Linked DNA regions of Sphaerotilus microaerophilus. Each later gene encodes a partner of the first gene's protein in a complex. Links are inferred from orthologs where the notes say so. Each region holds a gene or a part of one and is shown in the gene's direction. Other genes may lie near its edges. The genes, in order: accD, accC and accB.

Evidence for each region.
Region 2: the proteins of accD (region 1) and accC are in contact, whole or in part, in a solved structure (PDB 8UXZ), measured with the Escherichia coli proteins. The link is inferred for Sphaerotilus microaerophilus from one-to-one orthologs.
Region 3: the proteins of accD (region 1) and accB are in contact, whole or in part, in a solved structure (PDB 8UXZ), measured with the Escherichia coli proteins. The link is inferred for Sphaerotilus microaerophilus from one-to-one orthologs.

What each region holds. Positions count from the first base shown.
Region 1 is NZ_AP025730.1:2,530,412-2,540,754, forward strand. Bases 7,517-10,343 are described here. They hold accD (acetyl-CoA carboxylase, carboxyltransferase subunit beta), read left to right. Parts: upstream 7,517-8,405; coding sequence 8,406-9,281; downstream 9,282-10,343. Other genes in these bases: trpB (tryptophan synthase subunit beta), read left to right, coding at 7,517-7,565; trpA (tryptophan synthase subunit alpha), read left to right, coding at 7,562-8,389; folC (bifunctional tetrahydrofolate synthase/dihydrofolate synthase), read left to right, coding at 9,413-10,343. Outside these bases: leuB (3-isopropylmalate dehydrogenase), read left to right, coding at 1-404; asd (aspartate-semialdehyde dehydrogenase), read left to right, coding at 501-1,643; NGK70_RS11010 (motility hub landmark protein FimV), read left to right, coding at 1,895-4,597; tRNA pseudouridine(38-40) synthase TruA, read left to right, coding at 4,695-5,516; NGK70_RS11020 (phosphoribosylanthranilate isomerase), read left to right, coding at 5,513-6,184; more of trpB, read left to right, coding at 6,261-7,516.
Region 2 is NZ_AP025730.1:6,022,834-6,026,907, forward strand. Bases 1-2,979 are described here. They hold accC (acetyl-CoA carboxylase biotin carboxylase subunit), read left to right. Parts: upstream 1-804; coding sequence 805-2,154; downstream 2,155-2,979. Other genes in these bases: aroQ (type II 3-dehydroquinate dehydratase), read left to right, coding at 1-144; accB (acetyl-CoA carboxylase biotin carboxyl carrier protein), read left to right, coding at 246-695; prmA (50S ribosomal protein L11 methyltransferase), read left to right, coding at 2,169-2,979. In the rest of the region: more of prmA, read left to right, coding at 2,980-3,077; NGK70_RS26205 (zinc-ribbon and DUF3426 domain-containing protein), read left to right, coding at 3,151-4,074. UniProt on the Escherichia coli protein: This protein is a component of the acetyl coenzyme A carboxylase complex; first, biotin carboxylase catalyzes the carboxylation of the carrier protein and then the transcarboxylase transfers the carboxyl group to form malonyl-CoA.
Region 3 is NZ_AP025730.1:6,016,486-6,024,803, forward strand. Bases 5,481-8,318 are described here. They hold accB (acetyl-CoA carboxylase biotin carboxyl carrier protein), read left to right. Parts: upstream 5,481-6,593; coding sequence 6,594-7,043; downstream 7,044-8,318. Other genes in these bases: NGK70_RS26180 (TlpA family protein disulfide reductase), read left to right, coding at 5,481-5,927; aroQ (type II 3-dehydroquinate dehydratase), read left to right, coding at 6,052-6,492; accC (acetyl-CoA carboxylase biotin carboxylase subunit), read left to right, coding at 7,153-8,318. In the rest of the region: NGK70_RS26155 (ribonuclease catalytic domain-containing protein), read left to right, coding at 4-2,079; NGK70_RS26160 (energy transducer TonB), read left to right, coding at 2,189-3,061; aroE (shikimate dehydrogenase), read left to right, coding at 3,080-3,931; NGK70_RS26170 (transglycosylase domain-containing protein), read left to right, coding at 3,944-4,750; NGK70_RS26175 (hypothetical protein), read left to right, coding at 4,796-5,395; more of NGK70_RS26180, read left to right, coding at 5,412-5,480. UniProt on the Escherichia coli protein: This protein is a component of the acetyl coenzyme A carboxylase complex; first, biotin carboxylase catalyzes the carboxylation of the carrier protein and then the transcarboxylase transfers the carboxyl group to form malonyl-CoA.

The sequences.
Region 1 (10,343 bases):
AGTTCGACGTGGTGGTGACCGGCAACATGTTCGGCGACATCCTGTCCGACGAGGCGGCGATGCTCACCGGCTCGATCGGCATGCTGCCTTCCGCGTCGCTGAACGCTGCCAACCAGGGCCTGTACGAACCCAGCCATGGCAGCGCACCGGACATCGCCGGTCAGGGTATTGCAAACCCGCTGGCTACAATCCTGTCCGCTGCCATGATGCTCCGCTACTCCCTCAACCAGCCCGAAGCCGCCGACCGGATCGAATCCGCGGTGAAGGCGGTGCTGTCGGCCGGTCTGCGCACCGGCGACATCTGGAGCGAGGGCACGACCAAGGTGGGCACCCGCGAGATGGGCGATGCAGTTGTTGCTGCCCTGACCGGCAAGACCATTGGCAAAACCATTATCAAGAGCTGACGCTCTCGGATCGTTTCGCCCCTACCCCCTCTGGACCCGGCGAACGAGCCGGGAGAACCAGGGTCCGGAGTCTTGTTGAGTAAAGGTGATCTGAAAATGGCATTGTCCAAGAACCCCCTCGTTGGCCTGGTTGGTTGGCGCGGCATGGTGGGCTCGGTCCTGATGGACCGCATGGTGTCCGAAGGTGATTTCGCCCACTTCGAGCCGCTGTTCTTCTCGACCAGCAATGCCGGCGGCGCTGCGCCGTCGATGGCGAAGAACGAAACCCAGCTGCAGGACGCGTTCGACATCGACGCGCTCAAGCGCTGCGAAGTCATCATCACCGCGCAGGGTGGCGACTACACCACCGAGGTGTTCCCGAAACTGCGTGCGGCGGGCTGGAGCGGCCACTGGATCGATGCCGCCTCGACGCTGCGGATGAAGGACGATGCGGTCATCATCCTCGACCCGGTCAACATGCCGGTCATCAAGGATGCGCTGGCCAAGGGCGGCAGGAACTGGGTGGGCGGCAACTGCACCGTCAGCTGCATGCTGATGGGCGTGGGGGCGCTGTACAAGGCTGGCCTGGTCGAGTGGATGAGCACGCAGACCTACCAGGCTGCGTCCGGCGGTGGTGCCCAGCACATGCGCGAATTGCTGACCCAGTTCGGCACGCTCAATGCCGAAGTCAAGGCGCTGCTGGATGACCCGAAGAGCGCCATCCTGGAAATCGACCGCAAGATCATCGCGAAGCAGCGTTCGTTGGGCGAAGCGGAAACCGCGAATTTCGGCGTCCCGCTGGGCGGTTCGCTGATTCCCTGGATCGACAAGGATCTGGGCAACGGCGTGTCACGCGAAGAGTGGAAGGGCATGGCCGAGACCAACAAGATCCTCGGTCAGGGCGAAGGTTTTGCGGCGCCGGCCGTGCCGGTGGATGGTTTCTGCGTGCGCATCGGCGCCATGCGCTGCCACAGCCAGGCCCTGACCTTCAAACTGCGCAAGGACGTGCCCCTCGCCGATATCGAGGCGATGATTGCGGCCGACAACGCCTGGGTGAAGGTGGTGCCCAATACCCGCGAAGCCACGATCCGTGACCTGACGCCCGTGGCTGTCACCGGTACGTTGACGATTCCGGTGGGTCGCCTGCGCAAGATGGCGATGGGGCCGGAATACCTCGGCGCGTTCACCATCGGCGACCAGTTGCTATGGGGCGCCGCCGAGCCGCTGCGCCGCATGCTGCGTATCCTGCTCGGCCAATAAGACAGCCGCCCGAGCGCGGCGGCGGCTCGTTGTCCTCGGGCAACGACCGCCGTCCGCTTGCGCACACCGGGTCGATTTGGCAGGAACATCAGAGACTGCATGAGCTTGTCTTTGTATCTTATTGATGTTATTGTCTTTTCAGATATTCTGTATCCTCTTCGCCCGACCTGACTGACGCGGGCCGCCGGATCTATTCCGGCTCCTGCAGCGTGGGAGACGCCTTGAAAATCCAGACGAAGCGCACGGGGCGCATGGCTCTGAAAGAAGTGGCGGCCGTGGCCGCCGTCACCGCGGCCCTGTGTGCCGCGCCATCGGCATGGGCGCTCAGCCTCGGTCGCCTGACGGTGCAGTCGGCATTGGGCGAGTCGCTCAAGGCGGAGATCGACGTCACCAGCCTGACGCCGGATGAGGCGGCCAACCTGCGCGTGCGCATCGCGCCGCCGGACGCCTACCGCATCGCCGGGGTCGACTACAACCCGGTGCTGCCGGCCACCACGGTGGTGGTGCAGCGGAGGGCCGATGGCAGTGCCTTCCTGCGCATCGTCAGCGATCGCGCCGTACAGGAGCCCTTCGTCGACGTGATCCTTGAGCTGTCGTGGTCGAGCGGCCGCCTGCTGCGCGAGTACACCCTGCTGTTCGATCCGCCTGCCGTGGCCCGTGCGCCCGCGGCCGTGCCCGCCCCGGCCACGCCGGTGGCGGTGGCGGCGCCTCCTGTCGCGACGGCGCCTGTGCCTGCAGCACCGCCTGCCGTGGCGGCCGAGCCTGCCCCGGTGCCCGTGGCGCCGCCAGCGCCGGCCCGGGTTGCCGCAGAACCGAAGGCGGCTGCGCCTGTCCGCGCAGCGTCAAAGGCGTCCGACGGCGAGCAGCTTGAATACCGCGTCAAGCCGGGCGACACGCTGGGTGGCATTGCTGGGCGCAACGTGGGTTCGGGCGTGTCGCTGGAGCAGATGCTGGTCGGCCTGTTCCGGGGCAATGCCCATGCCTTCTCCGGCAGCAACATGAACCGCCTGAAGGCGGGCGTGGTGCTCAGCGTGCCGTCGAGCGAGCAGGCTGCCGCCATCGACGCGAGCGAGGCGCGCCGCGTGATCCAGGTGCAGAGCGCCGACTTCAACGCCTACCGCCAGCGTCTGGCGGGGGCGGTGCCCGCGCAGACCCACGAGGCCGAACCGGCCCGCAAGTCGGCAGGCAAGGTGCAGGCCGAAGTGCAGGACCGCAAGCAGGCGGCCGCGCCAACGCCGGACCGGTTGCAACTGGACAAGGGCAAGGCCGCTTCGTCGGCGGGGGCGCTGACCTCCGAGGACAAGATCGCCAAGGATCGCGCCCAGAAGGACGCAGCCCACCGTGTGGGTGAGTTGGCTCGCAACCTGGAAGACTTGAAGAAGCTCCAGGCGGCGTCCGCTGCTGCCTCGCCCGCATCGGCTGCCAAGGCGGCCGGCGCGGCTGCCAGCAACGCGGTGGCGGGCGCCAAGGCACCGTTGCTGCCGACGATTGCCGCACCGGCTGCGACGGGTGTGGCCTCTGCAGCCTCGTCTGCCGCAGTGGCCGCAAAGCCTGCACCTGCACTTGCACCCGTGTCGTCGCCTGCAGTGGCGGCCAGCGCCGCTCCGATGGTGATGGCGGCTGCATCGGCAGCCTCTGCTTCGGCCAGCGCGGCGATGCCGATCGTGGCCGCCAGTGCCCCGCTGGTCGCAGCCGCGTCGAAGCCCGCCGTGGCTGCGTCCAGGTCGCCGGTCGTCGTGCCGCCGATCCAGGCCGAGGAACCGTCGCTGGTCGACTCCCTGATGGAGAACCCGCTGCTGTTGCCAGGGGCGGGCCTGCTGGCGGCGCTGCTGGCCGGGTTTGGCTTCTACCGCTTCCGCAACAAGAACAAGGACGAGGCCGGAGTCACGTCGTTCCTGGAAAGCCGGCTGCAGCCAGACTCCTTCTTCGGCGCCAGCGGTGGTCAGCGCATCGACACGCGCGACGCGTCCGGTGCGCCATCGTCGATGAGCTATTCGCTCAGCCAGATCGACGCCATCGGTGACGTCGACCCCGTCGCCGAAGCGGATGTCTACCTGGCCTATGGTCGGGACCTGCAGGCCGAGGAGATCCTGAAGGAGGCCATGCGCACCAATCCGGAGCGTCTGGCCATCCGCACCAAGCTGCTGGAGGTCTACGCCAAGCGCCGCGACATCAAGGGCTACGAGTTGCTCGCCGGTGAGCTCTATGGGCTGACGGGTGGGCAGGGAGACGACTGGCAGCGGGCCCAGGAGCTCGGCCGCTCGATCGACCCCGAGAACCCGCTCTACGAGCCGGGTGGGCAGCCCAGTGCCGGTTCGACGGCAGAAGCCGGCGGCGGTGAGATGCTCGGCGCCAGCACCATGCCGCAGTCCGTGGTGCCGTCGCCTTCGCGCTTCGAGCACAGCGTGCCTGACCTGAACCTGGATGGCGACATCCCCTCAGGAAGCACCGCCGTGGTCGATCTGGACATTTCCGTGCCGGGCGACATGGATGAGGCGCCCACGGCGCGCATGAGTGGCTACCACAGCAGCATGCCCGCGGCCTTCTCACCGAGCGTGCCCCCGGTGTTCTCGCCCAGTGTGCCGCCGTTCTCCCCGAGCGTGCCGCCGACCGGTACGTCGAACTCCGGCAGCAGCCGCAGCCTGGAGTTTGAACTGCAGGATCTGCCCGTTGCCCCCTCGCCTGCTCCACGCCTGGACCTCTCGGACCTGTCGCTCGACCTCGACGCGCCGGCCCCGACGGTGGCTGCGACGCCGCTGGACATGGGTGCTTCGCTGGAGATGGGGCTGGACGATGACGACGGCGACCCGCTGGCCCGCAAGATCGAACTGGCGGAGGAGTTCCACCAGATCGGCGACCACGAGGGCGCGCGTGACCTGCTGCAGGAAGTGATCGAGAAGGCCGACGGCGCGCTGAAGGCCAGGGCCCAGGCGATGCTCAACAGCCTGAACTGATCTCGCCAACCCCTTCAGGGCGCGATGGGCGAGCCGCCAAGGCGGTGTCCCTCGCGCCCTTTGTCTTTGTGCTTCAAACCACTGGAGTCGACTCGACGTGCGTCTTGCCTTGGGCATCACCTACCGCGGCACGGCCTATCACGGCTGGCAGAGCCAGGCGGGCGTGGCCTCGGTCCAACAGGTCCTGGAAGAGGCACTGGCGCAGTTTGCGGCGATGCCGGTGCGTGTGACCTGCGCCGGGCGCACCGATACCGGCGTGCACGGGATCAACCAGGTGGTGCACCTGGACACATCGCTCGACCGGGCGGATTTTTCCTGGGTGCGGGGCACCAACCGCTTCCTCCCGCAGGATGTCGGGGTGCAGTGGTGCCGGCGTGTCGATGATGGGTTCCACGCCCGCTTTTCTGCGCGTGCGCGCCGCTATGCCTACGTGCTGCGCGAGTCGCCGGTGCGGCCAGCGCTGGAATCGGGCTTCGTCGGCTGGGTGTTCCGGCCCCTGGAGGCCTCAGGCATGCGCGAGGCGGCCGCGCACCTCATCGGCGAGCACGACTTTTCCTCCTTTCGCTCCGCCGACTGCCAGGCGCGCAGCCCGGTCAAGCAGATGCACGAGATCCGCATCGAGCGGCACGGGGCCTTCTGGCGCTTCGACTTCGAGGCCAGCGCTTTCCTGCACCACATGGTGCGCAATCTGATGGGCTGTCTCGTTGCGGTGGGCAGCGGCGCTCGCGAGCCCGGTTGGATGCGCGAGGTGCTGACTGCGCGCGACCGCGATGTTGCTGCGCCCACCTTTGCACCGGACGGCCTGTACTTTCTCGGCCCACGCTACGATGCTTGCCACGGCCTGCCGGACGGGGCAGCGGCGCACGATTGGTTGCCCGGCTCCGTCACTGCCGGGGATTCTGCTGCTACCTTCCCATGATTGCTGTTCACGCACGCACGCGCATCAAGATCTGCGGCCTGACCCGCGAGGCCGATCTGGACGCGGCCGTCGAAGCCGGTGCCGACGCGATCGGTTTTGTCTTCTACCCGCCCAGTCCTCGGCATGTGGGCGTCGAGCGGGCGGCGCAGCTGGCCTCGCGTCTGCCGCCCTTCGTGACGCCGGTGGGGTTGTTCGTCAACGCCGCGCTGGACGACGTCGCTGCGGCCTGTGCGGCGATCCCCAACCTGCTGCTGCAGTTTCACGGGGACGAGACCCCCGCGCAGTGCGAGCAGGCCGCGCGCCCCTACCTGCGGGCGGCGCGGATGGCGCCGGGTTTCGATTTGTTAAACTTCGCACGCCAGTACGCCGGGCTGCCGCACGCCCGGGCGATGTTGCTCGATGCCCATGTCGAGGCGTACGGCGGTGCAGGAAAGGTCTTCGATTGGTCGCTCGTCCCCCCCAGCGTTCCCTGTCCGGTCGTTTTGTCTGGTGGGTTGAATGCTGCCAACGTGACCGATGGGGTGCTGCGCCTGCGCCCCTGGGCCGTTGACGTCAGTTCGGGCGTCGAGGCTGCCAAGGGGGTCAAGGACGTGGTGCTGATGCGCCAGTTCTGCGATGCGGTGCGCGAGGCCGATGCCCGCCTGGCCGACCTCGACAGCGCCTACTGAGTATCTGCCGACCGGCTTCGTCCCCCGTGTGATCGTGTACGGGCGGAGGCCGGGTGGCCTGCGACAGGATTCCTCCATGTTCGACTATCAGCAACCCGATGCCCGTGGGCACTTCGGGATCTACGGCGGCAGCTTCGTTGCCGAAACGCTCAGCCACGCCCTCGATGAGTTGCGCGAGGCCTATGAGCACTACCGCCACGATGCCGACTTCCAGGCCGAATACCGCCGCGAGCTGGCCCACTTCGTCGGCCGGCCCAGCCCGGTCTACCACGCCGCACGCACCAGCCGCGAGATGGGCGGCGCGCAGATCTACCTCAAGCGCGAAGACCTCAACCACACCGGCGCGCACAAGATCAACAACGTGATCGGCCAGGCGCTGCTGGCCCGGCGCATGGGCAAGCCGCGCGTGATCGCCGAAACCGGTGCCGGCCAGCACGGCGTGGCCACCGCCACCATCTGCGCGCGCTACGGCCTGGAGTGCGTGGTCTACATGGGCAGCGAGGATGTCAAGCGCCAGTCGCCGAACGTCTACCGCATGGACCTGCTGGGCGCCCGGGTGGTGCCGGTGGAGTCCGGCAGCAAAACGCTCAAGGACGCGCTGAACGAGGCCATGCGCGACTGGGTCACCAACGTCGAGAACACCTTCTACATCATCGGCACAGTGGCCGGCCCGCACCCGTACCCCGCGATGGTGCGCGACTTCCAGCGCGTCATCGGCGATGAATGCCTGGTGCAGATGCCGGGGATGATCGGCCGCGCCGATGGTCGTGACGATCGGCAACCCGACGCGGTGGTCGCCTGCGTGGGCGGCGGCAGCAACGCGATGGGCATCTTCTACCCCTACATCCCGCACGAGGGCACGCGGTTGATCGGCGTCGAGGCGGCCGGTCACGGCATGGACAGCGGCAAGCACTCGGCTTCGCTGCAGCGCGGCGCGCCCGGCGTGCTGCACGGCAACCGCACCTACGTGCTGCAGGATGCCAACGGCCAGATCACCGAGACGCACTCGGTATCGGCCGGGCTGGACTACCCCGGCGTCGGCCCCGAGCATGCCTACCTGAAGGACATCGGCCGGGCCGAGTACGTCGGCATCACCGACGACGAGGCGCTCGCGGCCTTCCACTACCTGTGCCGCACCGAGGGCATCATCCCGGCCCTGGAGTCCAGCCACGCCGTCGCCTACGCGATGAAGCTGGCCAAGACCATGCGACCTGACCAGCACATCCTCGTCAACCTGTCCGGACGTGGCGACAAGGACATCGGCACCGTGGCCGACCTGTCCGGCGCCGAGTTCTTCTGCCGGCCCTCCTGCCGCGGGCAGACCGTCAAGAGCGGTGCCCAGGCTGTCGAAGTGGTGCGCAACGCGGGAGCTGCCCAATGAGTACGACGAACCGCATTGCCGCCACCTTTGCCCGCCTGGCCGCCGAAGGTCGCAAGGCGCTGATCCCCTACGTCACGGCCGGCGACCCCTATGCGGACGTGACCGTCGAGTTGATGCACGGCATGGCCGCGGCCGGGGCCGACGTGATCGAGCTGGGTGTGCCCTTCTCCGATCCGATGGCCGACGGCCCGGTGATCCAGCGCGCCAGCGAGCGGGCCCTTGAGCGCGGCATCGGGCTTGTCGACGTGCTGGCCATGGTGCGGCGCTTTCGCGAGTCCGATGCCACCACCCCGGTGGTGCTGATGGGCTACGCCAACCCGGTGGAGCGCTACGGGCCGGATCGCTTCGTCGACGATGCCCATGCCGCCGGTGTGGACGGCGTGCTGATCGTCGACTATCCGCCGCAGGAGTGCGAGGCCTTTGCGGCGCGCTTGCGGGAGCGGCAGATGGACCCGATCTTCCTGCTGGCGCCGACCTCCACCGACACCCGCATGGACGAGGTGGGCCGCATCGCCACCGGCTACGTTTACTACGTGTCGCTCAAGGGTGTGACCGGCGCCGGCCACCTCGACACCGACGCGGTGGCGCGCATGGTGCCCCGCATCCGCCAGCACGTGCGCGTGCCGGTGGGTGTTGGCTTCGGCATCCGCGATGCGGCCACCGCGGTGGCGGTGGCGCGTGTGTCGGACGCGGTAGTCATCGGCTCCCGTATCATCCAGCTGATTGAACAGGAACCGCGCGAGGCGGTGGTGCCGGTGGCAGCCGGTTTCATCCGCGAAATCCGCACGGCCCTGGATACCCTGGCCCCGGCCTCGACGAAGTAAGTAAGGAGTTGCGCGCATGAGTTGGCTCGACAAGCTGCTGCCCCCCAAGATCCAGCAGAAGACCGATCAGAGTGAGCGCCGCTCGGTGCCCGAGGGCCTGTGGGTCAAGTGCCCGGCCTGCGAGACGGTGCTGTACAAGACCGACCTGGAGCAGAACCTCAACGTCTGCCCGAAGTGCTCGCATCACCACCGCATCGGTGCACGGGCCCGCCTGGACGCCTTCCTCGATGCCGAGGGCCGCTACGAGATCGGCCAGGAAGTGGTGCCGGTCGACGCGCTGAAGTTCAAGGACAGCAAGAAGTACCCCGAGCGCATCAAGGAGGCCATGGAGGCCACCGGCGAGACCGATGCGCTGATCGTGCTGGGCGGCTCGGTGATGAGCATGCCGGTGGTGGCGGCCTGCTTCGAGTTCGACTTCATGGGCGGCTCGATGGGCTCGGTGGTGGGTGAGCGCTTCGTGCGCGGCGTCGAGTCGGCGCTGGAGCAGAAGGTGCCCTTCGTGTGCTTCACCGCCACCGGCGGTGCGCGCATGCAGGAGGGCCTGCTGTCGCTGATGCAGATGGCCAAGACCAACGCGTCGCTGACCCGCCTGTCCAAGGCCAAACTGCCCTTCATCAGCGTGCTGACCGATCCGACCATGGGCGGCGTGTCGGCCGGCTTCGCCTTCGTCGGTGACGTGGTGATCGCCGAGCCGAAGGCACTGATCGGCTTTGCCGGCCCGCGCGTGATCGAGAACACCGTGCGCGAGAAGCTGCCCGAGGGCTTCCAACGCTCCGAGTTCCTGATGGAAAAGGGTGCGCTGGACATGATCGTGGACCGGCGTGAACTGCGCCAAACCATCGCCCGTGCGCTGGCCATGCTGCAGCGCCAGAGCGCCGACGCGGTGGCCTGACGCCCGCTGCATCGGTTTCGCCAGGGGCGTCCTCGGACGCCCCTCGTCGTTGACAGGCCCCAGCGCACGGCGCGTGTGCGGCTCCCCACCGGCAGCTTTCTGCCTCGTTTTCCCCCGTTTCTGCTCCGACCATGAACCGAAGCCTGGCCGACTGGCTTGCGCACTGCGAGCGACTGCACCCGGTCACCATCGACCTGACGCTCGATCGCGTCACCACGGTGCGTGAGCGGCTCGGCCTGCACTTCGACATCCCTGTGTTCACCGTTGCCGGCACCAACGGCAAGGGCTCCACCTGCGCGATGCTGGAGGCCATCCTGCTGCAGGCGGGCTACCGGGTCGGCCTCTACACCTCGCCGCACCTGGTGCACTTCGAGGAGCGCCTGCGCCTGAACGGCGAGGTGGTGGTCGCCGAGCGGCTGCTGCCGCACTTCGAGGCGGTCGAGGCGGCGCGCGGTGACGTGGCGCTGACCTACTTCGAGTTCACCACGCTGGCGATCCTGCGCTGCCTGGCGGCCGAGCCGCTGGACGCGGTGGTGCTGGAGGTCGGTCTGGGTGGTCGGCTCGACGCGGTCAATGTGATCGACACGGACTGCGCCGTGATCACCTCCATCGCGCTCGACCATATGGACTACCTCGGTGGCGACCGCGAGGCGATCGGGCGCGAGAAGGCCGGCATCATGCGTGCCGGTCGGCCGGTGGTGATCGGTGATCCGCAGCCGCCGGCGAGCTTGCAGGCGCATGCGCGTGACGTGGGTGCCGATGTCTGGCAGGCGGGGGTCGATTTCCGGCACGAGGGCGACCGCCAGCAGTGGTCCTGGAGTGGCCGCGGGCGGCGGCGCAATGCGCTGGGCTACCCGGCACTGCGGGGGGCCAACCAGTTGCTCAATGCCTCGGGCGTGCTGGCGGCGCTCGAGGCCCTGCGCGACCGGCTGCCGGTGCCGGCCCAGGCGGTGCGCAATGGCCTGGCGATGGTGCAGCTGCCCGGGCGTTTCCAGGTGCAGCCTGGCCAGCCGACGCTGGTGCTGGACGTGGCCCACAACCCGCAGGCCGCTGCGGTGCTGG
Region 2 (4,074 bases), 3.5 Mb from region 1 along the record:
CACCTGTCCAACGTGCACCGGCGCGAGGCCTTCCGCCACCATTCCTACTTCTCCGATGTGGCCGAGGGCGTGATCGTCGGCCTCGGCCCGCTGGGCTACCGGCTGGCGCTGGACTACGCGCTGCAGCGCGCCGCACCGCGCTGATTCCCGTCCGGCTGCGGCTGGCCCCAGTCCGTGCCCCTGCGGGCATCCGGCCAGGCCAGCCCCATCCAGCCCCCCCCCGAACCAGTCACCTGGAGCTTCCCATGGATCTACGCAAACTGAAGACCCTCATCGACCTCGTGTCGGATTCCAACATCGCCGAACTCGAGATCACCGAGGCCGACGGCAAGGTGCGCATCGTCAAGAGCAGCCCGGTGGTGACCGTGGCGCACGCGGCCCCGATGGTGGCCGCTGCCCCAGTCCTTGCGGCTGCTCCTGTCGCTGCACCCGCCGCCGCCCCTGCCGCCCCCGAGTTGACCGGGCACATCATCAAGTCCCCGATGGTCGGCACCTTCTACCGTGCCTCCAGCCCGGGCGCCAAGGCGCTGGCCGACGTCGGCCAGCAGGTCAAGGAAGGCCAGGCGGTGTGCATCATCGAGGCGATGAAGATCATGAATGAGATCGAGTCCGACCACGCGGGCACGATCACCAAGGTGCTGGTCGAGAATGGCCAGGCCGTCGAGTACGGCCAACCGCTGTTCATCATCGAGTGAGCCGGCGTCACCGCCTGCCCAGCCGAGTGGGCGAGCAGGTGGGGCAGATCGACCGGGCCCGGCATCCTGCGCGGGCCCTCAGCGTGCCCATGAGGCCGCGGAGAAGTACATGTTCAAGAAGATCCTGATTGCCAACCGGGGTGAGATCGCCCTGCGTATCCAGCGCGCGTGTCGGGAAATGGGCGTGGGGGCGGTGGTCGTCTACTCAGAGGCGGACCGCGACGCAAAGTACGTCAAGCTGGCCGACGAGGCGGTGTGCATCGGCCCGGCCCCCTCGGCCCAGAGCTACCTGCACATGCCCGCGATCATCTCGGCCGCCGAGGTGACCGACGCCGAGGCCATCCACCCGGGTTACGGCTTCCTGTCGGAGAACGCCAACTTCGCCGAGCGCGTCGAACGCAGCGGTTTTGCCTTCATCGGCCCCACGCCCGAGTCGATCCGCCTGATGGGCGACAAGGTTTCTGCGAAGAACGCAATGATCGAGGCGGGTGTGCCCACCGTCCCCGGCTCGGCCGGTGCGCTGCCTGATGGCGCCGACGAGATCATCCTCACGGCCCGCCAGGTCGGCTACCCGGTGATCATCAAGGCCGCGGGCGGCGGCGGCGGCCGCGGCATGCGCGTGGTGCACACCGAGGGCGCCTTGCTCAACGCGGTGCAGACCACCAAGGCCGAGGCGGGTGCCGCCTTTGGCAACCCGGCGGTCTACATGGAGAAATTCCTGGAGAACCCCCGCCACGTCGAGATCCAGATCCTGGCCGACCAGCATGGCAACGCAGTGTGGCTGGGTGAGCGCGACTGCTCGATGCAGCGGCGGCACCAGAAGATCATCGAGGAGGCGCCGGCACCGGGCATTCCGCGCAAGGTGATCGAGAAAATCGGCGAGCGCTGCGCCGCCGCCTGCAAGAAGATCGGCTACCGGGGTGCCGGCACCTTCGAGTTCCTGTTCGAGAACGGCGAGTTCTACTTCATCGAGATGAACACCCGCGTCCAGGTGGAACACCCGGTGACCGAGTTGATCACCGGCGTGGACATCGTGCAGCAGCAGATCCGCATCGCCGCGGGCGAGAAGCTGCCGTTCACGCAGAAGCAGATCTCGGTGCGCGGACACGCCATCGAGTGCCGCATCAACGCCGAGGATCCCTACACCTTCCTGCCCTCGCCAGGCCGCATCACGATGTGGCATCCACCGGGGGGCCCCGGCGTGCGCGTGGACTCGCACGCGTACACCAACTACTACGTGCCGCCCAACTACGACTCGATGATCGGCAAGATCATCGTCCACGGCGATACGCGCGACCAGGCGCTGGCCCGCATGCGCAGCGCGCTGCAGGAAACGCTGGTCGAAGGCATCTCGACCAACATCCCGCTGCATCGCGAACTCATGGCCGACAAGGCCTTCATCGACGGCGGCACCAGCATCCACTATCTGGAAGGCTGGATGGCGCAACGCCGCCGCTGACCTGGAGCCCCCTGATGGTCGAATTGCTGCTGCTGGTGCCTGCCACCGGCGTGGACCTCGTCAGCGACGCCCTGCTGGAGCTTGATGCTGCGGCGGTGACCGTCGAGGACGCCGATGCGGACACCCCCGACGAGCAGCCGATCTTCGGCGAGCCGGGCATGCCGCAAACGCAGACCGAGAAGGTCGCCGGCTGGCAACGCTCGGTGCTGAAGGCCCTGTTCGAGGACGAAGCAGCGGCCCAGGCCGCCTGCGTCGGGCTGCTGGAACTCGATGAGGCCCAGGGCGTTCATGTGCAGGGCGTTCGACCGGTCGAGGAGCAGGACTGGGTGCGCCTTACCCAGTCCCAGTTCTCGCCCGTGCCGATCACGCCGACGTTCTGGATCGTGCCCAGCTGGCATGAGGTGCCGGCGCAGGCGCGTGAGGTGATCCGCCTGGATCCGGGCCTGGCCTTCGGGACCGGCACGCACCCCACCACCCGCATGTGCCTGCGCTGGATCGCCAACCAGTCCGCCTCACTGTCGGGCAGCTGGGACCGCGTGCTGGACTATGGTTGCGGCTCGGGCATCCTGGCCATCGCGGCGTCCAAGTTTGGTGCTGGCAGCGTCGACGCGGTGGACATCGACCCGGCAGCTGTCGAGTCCTCGGCCCGCAATGCCGATGCCAACGGCGTGCAACTGCACTGCGGACTGCCTGAGGCCGCCGAGGGAACGTACCCCCTGGTGCTGGCCAACATCCTCTCTGCACCGCTGAAGTTGCTGGCCCCGCTGCTGTGCGGCCACGTCACATCCGGTGGCCACCTGGTGCTGGCGGGCATCCTGGAGCGGCAGATCGAAGAACTCCGCACCGCCTACGCACCCTGGGTCGAACTGCAGGTATCGGACACGCAAGAGGGCTGGGTGCTGTTGACAGCCCGCCGGCCGTGACCAGCGACCAGACTGTCGGTCGACGATGAGTCTAGCCACGTCGTGCCCGTCCTGCGGGACAGTCTTCAAGGTGGTGGAAGACCAACTCAAGGTCTCCGAAGGCTGGGTACGCTGCGGCCACTGCCACGACGTGTTCAATGCGCTCGAAGGTCTCTTCGACCTGGAGCGGCGTGATTCGATGATGCAGGGACTTCGCACCCTGCCGGGCGCACTCGACGTGGAACCAGCCGTGCGGCCTGACCGGGGCGGACTGGCCGCTGAACCCACCGAGGTGACGCCTCCGGCCGACATGCCACACGCTGCTCCGGTGGCGGAAACGCAACCGACCGCTGCCCCAGGGGATGCTCCGGCGGTGGAGACGTCGACTGCGATGGCTCCTCTGCAACGATCTGCAGACAAGAACGCACATCCGGGGCATCGCCCACAGGATCCTGCAGAGCGATCCGAACCGCCCACACAAGCCGACGACGAGGCCGAGGATACGCTGTTGGCAGGGGATGTTTCTCAGACACCTCTGCAGGATGAAGCGTCCAAGAAGCGTACCCGCGCCATCGAACAGCACATCGATCGCGAAGAAGAGTCCGCCCCCCCTTCCACGACCGCAGCGACCGAGGAGGCCCTGATTGCCTCGACACTTGCTGCGGACAACCATCCAGAAGATCTTCCTGCATTCGTGCTGGACGCCGAGCGGCGTGCAAGATGGAATCGGCCTCTGGTACGGGGGACCGTGACCGTGGCCGTACTGGCTGGCGCCCTGCTCTTGGCAGGCCAGGTCGCTGTCCATCGCCGCGATCAGATCGCCGCCGTTTGCGAAAGTTGCCAGGGACCTCTTGGCTCCCTGTCGGCTTCGCTGGGCCTGTCCTTGCGTCCACCGGTCGTTCTGGAAGCCGTCGAGGTCGACAACGCGGTGCTCACGCACCCACCCGGCGTAGATGGTTACCGACTCACGGTGCAGGTACGGAACCATTCATCGCATGAGGTCTCGGCGCCGCACATG
Region 3 (8,318 bases), 3.5 Mb from region 1 along the record:
CCTATGCATGCCCTGTTCGAAGACGCCGGAAAGTTCCTCGCCGGCCGCGTGATGTCCGAAGCCGATAGCTCGATGCAGATCGAGCTGGAATCGGGCAAGCGGGTCAAGGTCAAGGCGGCCAATGTGCTGCTGAAATTCGACAAGCCCACCCCGGCCGAGCTGCTCGCCGAAGGGCAGCGGCTGGCCGCCGAGATGGACCTGGACCTGGCCTGGGAATTCGCGCCCACCGAGGAGTTCAGCTTCGCCGACCTGGCACGCGACTACTTCGACGCCAAGGCCGGCGTGGTGCAGCAAGCCGCCGCGCTGTTCGGCCTGTTCGGTGCGCCGCACTACTTCCGCCGCAGCGGGCGCGGCATGTTCCGCAAGGCCCCCGAGGAGCAGGTCAAGGCCGCGCTGCTGGCCATCGAGCGCAAAGCGCAGGTGGCCGCGCAGATCGAGGCCTGGGCCAGCGAGCTGGTGGCCGGCCAGTGCCCGGCGCCGGTGCGCGAGCAGCTCTACAAGATCCTCTTCAAGCCCGACAAGAACGGCCCCGAGTACAAGGCGGTGGTCGAGGCAGCCAAGCGCGCCCAGCGTGCGCCACTGGACCTGCTGCTGGCGGCTGGGGCGATCGACAGCCCCTACCAGTTCCACTGGCGGCGCTTCCTCTTCGAGCAGTTCCCCAAGGGCAGCGGCTTCCCGGCCACGCTCGCGGCACCGGCCATCAAAGACGAACTGCCGCTCGCGCCGGTGCAGGCCTTCTCGATCGACGACTCGGCCACTACCGAGATCGACGACGCGCTGTCGCTCCAGGGCCTGGGCACGGGCACGGTGACGCTGGGCATCCACATCGCCGCACCGGGCCTGGCGATCACGCCCGACTCGGCGCTGGACAAGGTGGCGCGCGAGCGCCTGTCCACCGTCTACATGCCGGGCTGGAAGCTCACCATGCTGCCCGACGAGGTGGTGCAGACCTACACGCTGATGGAAGGGCGCGACTGCCCGGCCGTGTCGCTGTACGTGCGCATCGACGAGGCCACGCTGGCCATCCAGGGCAGCGAGACCAGGCTGGAGCGCGTGCCGATCGCTGCCAACCTGCGCCATGACCAGCTGGATGCCGTGATCACCGAGGCGGCGCTGGAGAGCGGCGCACCCGCCGATTTCGCCTTCGCGAACGAGCTGTCGTTCTGCTGGCGGCTGGCCAGGCAGCTCAAGGCACAACGCGAGGTGGTGCGCGGCAAGCCGGAGATCTTCAACCGGCCGGACTACAACTTCCGCCTCGTCGATGCCGACGGGCAGCCCAACGCGGTGGAGCCCAGCGGGCACGAGGCCGTACAGATCAGCGAGCGGCGCCGCGGCGCGCCGCTGGACCTGATCGTGGCCGAGGCGATGATCCTGGCCAACAGCACCTGGGGCGGCTGGTTGGCCGAGCTGGGCGTGCCGGGCATCTACCGCAGCCAGGCCAGCCTGGCGCCAGGCATCAAGGTGCGCATGGGTACCCGGGCGCTGCCGCACGCGGGCATGGGGGTGGCGCAATACAGCTGGGCCACGTCGCCGCTGCGTCGCTACGTGGACCTGGTCAACCAGTGGCAGATCATCGCCTGCGCACGCCACGGCCGCACCGCCGCGCTGGCTGCGCCCTTCAAGCCCAAGGACGCCGCGCTGATGGCGATCCTTTCGGGCTTCGACGCCGCCTACAGCGCCTACAACGCCTACCAGAACGGCATCGAGCGCTACTGGACGCTGCGCTGGCTGGAGCAGAACGGCATCACCGAGCTGGATGCCGCCGTGCTGAAGGACGGCCTGGTGCGCGCCGACACCCTGCCGCTGGTGCTGCGCGCCGTGGGCGCCGAGAACATGCCGCGCGGCGCGCGGGTGCGGGTGCGCCTGGGTCGGGCCGACCTGCTGATGCTGGAGATCTCCGGCACCGTGGCCACGCGCCTGGACGACCCGTCCCGCAGCGACGATGACGCCGTGCTGGGCGACGAGAGCGAGGATGCCGAGGACAGCGCCGTCGAGGCGGCCGCGCCGCTGGCGCTCGCCATTGACGTGGCCGATGCCGAAGCGGTCCCGGCCGAGACCGGCGGGGCTGCGGGCGGTTGACTCGAACGGCTGAAGGCACAATCCCGCACTGCACAATCCGGCAACGCCACCGACCGCACCGGCCGGCGGCCGACCGACGCCTCACCTGCCCCGCCCCGTGACCGCATCGATGCAGCGACTCAAGCAACTGTCCACCCTGCAGCTGGCGCTGCTGGTGTCGCTGTGCGTGCACGCGGCCGTGCTGATGATCCGCGTGGCCGCGCCGGAGGCCTTCGACCGCATCCTGGAGGACACCCCGCTGGAGGTGGTGCTGGTCAACGCCAGCACCGCTGCCAAGCCGCAGAAGGCCCAGGTGATCGCACAGCGCAACCTGGCCGGTGGCGGCGACGCCGAGCTGGGCCGGGTCACCTCGCCGCTGCCGCCCGCCCTGCAGAGCCAGGCGGGTGATTCCTACGAGGAGTCGCGCCGGCAGGTCGAGCAGATGCAGGTGCAGCAGATGATGATGCTGGCGCAGCTCAAGCGCGAACTCGCCACGATGGGCCAGCCCGACGTGCCCCGCGGGGCCGGCAGCACCCGCGCCAGCGCCGACGAGGATCGCCGCCGCCAGCTGCTGGCGCTGCTGGCGCAGATCGAGAAACGCATCCAGGACGAGAACGCCCGCCCACGGCGGCGCTTCGTCAGTCCCGCCGCGCGCGAAGGCGTGCACGCGATCTACTACGACACGCTGCGCCGGCGCATCGAGGACCTGGGCACCCGCAACTTCCCCGAGGCGCAGGGGCAGAAGCTCTACGGCGAGCTGACCATGCTGGTCGCGGTGGACATGGACGGGCGCGTGGCGCAGGCCGAGGTGATCGAGAGCTCACGCAACCGCACGCTGGACCGCCGCGCGATCTCCATCGTCAAGGCCGCCGCACCCTATGGCCCGTTCACCGCACCGATGCGGGCCCAGTTCGACCAGCTGGTGTTCATCTCGCGCTTTCGCTTCACCCGCGACGAGGGCCTGCGAGCCGCCGTGGAAGACGCCAGTTCACAACGTCCCTGACCCCGCCCAGACTTCTCCATGGACCGCTACGCCGTCGTCGGCAACCCCGTCGAGCACAGCCGCTCGCCTCGCATCCACCAGCTCTTTGCCGCCCAGACGGGGCAGATCATCGAGTACACCCGCCTGTGGGCACCGCTGGACGGCTTCACGGCGACGGTGCGCGCCTTCGCCGCAGAGGGCGGACGTGGCTGCAACGTGACGATGCCCTTCAAGGCCGAGGCCTGGTCGCTGGCCGCCCGGCGCAGCTCGCGGGCCGAGCTGGCGCGTGCCGCCAACACCCTGCGCTTCGATGCCGAGGGCTGGTGGGCCGACAACACCGACGGGGCCGGGCTGGTACGCGACCTCGGCGTCAATGCCGGCGTCGCCCTGGCCGGCCAGCGCCTGCTGCTGCTGGGTGCCGGTGGCGCCGCGGCCGGCGTGCTGGGGCCGCTGCTGGAGAGCCGCCCGGCCGAGCTGGTGGTGGCCAACCGCACCGTCGAGCGCGCCGTAGAACTGGTCGAGCGGCACGCCGAGCTGGCCCGCCAGGCCGGTGTGCGGCTGGTTGCGCAGGGTTTGAACGGGCTGGCTGGCTTGGCCGGACCAGGCGGCTTCGATGTGCTGATCAATGGCACCGCCACCAGCTTGCAGGCCGACGCAATGCCGATCGAGACCGGCCTGCTGCGCCCGGGCGCGCTGGCGCTGGACATGGCCTACGGGGCGCCGGCACGCGGCTTCATCGCCTGGGCACAGGCGCAGGGCGCGGTCGGGCGCGACGGGCTGGGCATGCTGGTCGAGCAGGCGGCCGAGTCCTTCACCGCCTGGCGTGGCGTGCGGCCTGACACGGCCCCGGTGCTGGCCATGCTGCGTCGGGAAGTCGACGGCCTGGCCTGACGGGACCGCCGCATGAGAACGCTGAGGGAGCTGCTGCACAGCCACGTGGTGCGCATCGGCGCGCTGCTGCTGCTGAGCGCGGTGGCGCTGCAGCTGTATTTCCTGCTGCGCATCGCGCTGATGACGGTGATCGATCCGCAGTCCACCAGCTTCCAGCGCAGCGAGATCTGGCGCCTGGCGGTGGAACAGCACCAGGTGCTCTGGAGCCAGGAATGGGCCGACTACGCCCGCACCAGCGACCACCTCAAGCGGGCTGTGATCGCCAGCGAGGATGCGCGCTTTGCCGAGCACAGCGGCGTGGAGTGGGACGCGATCGAGAAGGCCTGGGAACGCAACCAGCGTGCCGAGGACCGGGCCGAGCGGGTCAATGCCGCCCAGGAACAACGGGCGAAGAAGGCCACGTCCACCGGCCGGCCTGCGCCGGCGGCGGCGCCGAAGAAGTTCGAGGTCAAGGTGGTGGGCGGCTCCACCATCAGCCAGCAGCTGGCGAAGAACCTCTTCCTCTCCGGCGAGCGCACCGCGGTGCGCAAGGCACAGGAGTTCGTGATCACCTTCATGCTGGAGGCCTGCCTGTCCAAGCAGCGCATCCTGGAGATCTACCTGAACAACGTCGAGTGGGGCGAGGGCGTGTTCGGCGCGCAGGCCGCCGCGCGGCACTACTTCCGCAGCGACGCCGCCCGCCTCGGGCCTGCCCAGGCCGCCCGGCTGGCGGTGATGCTGCCCGCCCCCAAGCGCTTCGAGAAGCGCCCGGGCTCGGCCTACGTCAGCGGGAGGGCGGGCACCGTGGTGGCCCGCATGGGCGCGGTCGAGCTGCCCTGAAACCCTGCAGGCCCGCGCCGCCAGGCCGCCTCCTAGAATTTGTGCATGAGCAGTGACACCGAGCGCGATGAGCTGGCCGCCGCGGCCGCCAGGCTGGTGGTCGAGGAGGGGCTGGAGTACGGCCCGGCCAAGAAGCGTGCGGCACGTGATCTCGGGCTGAATGGCCGCCGCGCCGCCCTGCCCGACAACGAGGCGGTCGAGGCGGCGGTGCGCGAGCACCTGGCGCTCTTCCACGCCGACACCCAGCCCGCCGAACTGGCCGAGCTGCGCCGCATCGCCTTGCGCTGGATGGAGCGGCTGGCCGAGTTCCGCCCGCACCTGAGCGGTGCGGTCTGGCGCGGCACCGCCACGCGGCTGTCGGCCATCCACCTGGACCTGTACTGCGACGACCCGAAGTCGGCCGAGCTGGCCCTGCTGAACCTCGGCGTGGATTACGAGGTCGGCTCGGCGCCCGGCCCGCGGGGCCGCGAGGTGGATGTGCTCAGCATCGCCGAACGCAGCCAGGCCCTGGGCGATTGGGTGACACTGCACCTGAGCGTACTCGACCACGACGACCTGCGCGGCGCCCTGCGCGCCGATGCCCAGGGGCAGACCTGGCGCGGCGGGCTCGATGCGCTGCGCCGGCGCCTCGAAACCACCGCCTGACGAAAGGACGCCATCGATGCAACGACGCCACTGGATGATGCTGGCCGGCGCCACAGCGGGGCTGGCCGGCGCAGCGGCTTGGCGGCTGCGCCCCGATGCCGGCGGTGCCGCCGCGTCAGCGCCACTGTGGGCGACCCGGCTGCCGCAGGTCGGCGGCGGCGAGCTGGCCTTCAGTGAGCTGAAAGGGCAGGCGCTGCTGGTCAACTTCTGGGCCACCTGGTGCCCGCCCTGCGTCAAGGAAATGCCGCTGCTGGACCGCTTCGCACGCGAGCAGGCTGGCAGGGTGACGGTGGTCGGCATCGCGGTGGACCGGGCCGAGGCGGTGCGGGCCTTCCTGGCGGCCACGCCGGTGGGTTTTCGCATCGGCGTGGCCGGCTTTGCCGGCAGCGGCCTGGCGCGTGAGCTGGGTAACCCGCAGGGCGGCCTGCCCTTTTCGGTGCTGTTCGATCGGCAAGGGCAAATCGTCGACCGCAAGCTCGGCGAGACGCTGCCCGCCGAACTGCAGGATTGGGCCAGGCGGGTGGCCAGCTGATCGTTCGCGACCTGCCTGGCGGGGCTGATGCGCCACGCGTTCGAGCGAACATTGCGCGCGATGGCGACTTTTGGGGCGAAATGCGCGTAAAGTCGCTGGTTTCGCTTTCTGTGTCCCGACCACGATGCACATCCTGATCCTCCAGGGGCCCAACCTCAACCTGCTGGGCACACGCGAGCCGGGCGTCTACGGCGCCACCACGCTGCCGCAGATCCAGGCGGGCCTGGATGCCTACGCCGCCGAGCGCGGCGTGCGCCTGAGCCACTTCCAGAGCAACCACGAAGGCGGCCTGGTCGACCGCATCCACGCTGCACGCACGGAGGGGGTGGACTTCATCATCATCAACCCGGGCGCCTACACGCACACCAGCGTGGCCATCCGCGATGCGATCACCGGCGTGGCGATCCCGTTCGTCGAGGTGCACCTGTCCAACGTGCACCGGCGCGAGGCCTTCCGCCACCATTCCTACTTCTCCGATGTGGCCGAGGGCGTGATCGTCGGCCTCGGCCCGCTGGGCTACCGGCTGGCGCTGGACTACGCGCTGCAGCGCGCCGCACCGCGCTGATTCCCGTCCGGCTGCGGCTGGCCCCAGTCCGTGCCCCTGCGGGCATCCGGCCAGGCCAGCCCCATCCAGCCCCCCCCCGAACCAGTCACCTGGAGCTTCCCATGGATCTACGCAAACTGAAGACCCTCATCGACCTCGTGTCGGATTCCAACATCGCCGAACTCGAGATCACCGAGGCCGACGGCAAGGTGCGCATCGTCAAGAGCAGCCCGGTGGTGACCGTGGCGCACGCGGCCCCGATGGTGGCCGCTGCCCCAGTCCTTGCGGCTGCTCCTGTCGCTGCACCCGCCGCCGCCCCTGCCGCCCCCGAGTTGACCGGGCACATCATCAAGTCCCCGATGGTCGGCACCTTCTACCGTGCCTCCAGCCCGGGCGCCAAGGCGCTGGCCGACGTCGGCCAGCAGGTCAAGGAAGGCCAGGCGGTGTGCATCATCGAGGCGATGAAGATCATGAATGAGATCGAGTCCGACCACGCGGGCACGATCACCAAGGTGCTGGTCGAGAATGGCCAGGCCGTCGAGTACGGCCAACCGCTGTTCATCATCGAGTGAGCCGGCGTCACCGCCTGCCCAGCCGAGTGGGCGAGCAGGTGGGGCAGATCGACCGGGCCCGGCATCCTGCGCGGGCCCTCAGCGTGCCCATGAGGCCGCGGAGAAGTACATGTTCAAGAAGATCCTGATTGCCAACCGGGGTGAGATCGCCCTGCGTATCCAGCGCGCGTGTCGGGAAATGGGCGTGGGGGCGGTGGTCGTCTACTCAGAGGCGGACCGCGACGCAAAGTACGTCAAGCTGGCCGACGAGGCGGTGTGCATCGGCCCGGCCCCCTCGGCCCAGAGCTACCTGCACATGCCCGCGATCATCTCGGCCGCCGAGGTGACCGACGCCGAGGCCATCCACCCGGGTTACGGCTTCCTGTCGGAGAACGCCAACTTCGCCGAGCGCGTCGAACGCAGCGGTTTTGCCTTCATCGGCCCCACGCCCGAGTCGATCCGCCTGATGGGCGACAAGGTTTCTGCGAAGAACGCAATGATCGAGGCGGGTGTGCCCACCGTCCCCGGCTCGGCCGGTGCGCTGCCTGATGGCGCCGACGAGATCATCCTCACGGCCCGCCAGGTCGGCTACCCGGTGATCATCAAGGCCGCGGGCGGCGGCGGCGGCCGCGGCATGCGCGTGGTGCACACCGAGGGCGCCTTGCTCAACGCGGTGCAGACCACCAAGGCCGAGGCGGGTGCCGCCTTTGGCAACCCGGCGGTCTACATGGAGAAATTCCTGGAGAACCCCCGCCACGTCGAGATCCAGATCCTGGCCGACCAGCATGGCAACGCAGTGTGGCTGGGTGAGCGCGACTGCTCGATGCAGCGGCGGCACCAGAAGATCATCGAGGAGGCGCCGGCACCGGGCATTCCGCGCAAGGTGATCGAGAAAATCGGCGAGCGCTGCGCCGCCGCCTGCAAGAAGATCGGCTACCGGGGTGCCGGCACCTTCGAGTTCCTGTTCGAGAACGGCGAGTTCTACTTCATCGAGATGAACACCCGCGTCCAGGTGGAACACCCGGTGACCGAGTTGATCACCGGCGTGGACATCGTGCAGCAGCAGATCCGCATCGCCGCGGGCGAGAAGCTGCCGTTCACGCAGAAGCAGATCTCGGTGCGCGGACACGCCATCGAGTGCCGCATCAACGCCGAGGATCCCTACACCTTCCTGCCCTCGCCAGGCCGCATCACGATGTGGCATCCACCGGGGGGCCCCGGCGTGCGCGTGGACTCGCACGCGTACACCAACTACTACGTGCCGCCCAACTACGACTCGATGATCGGCAAGATCAT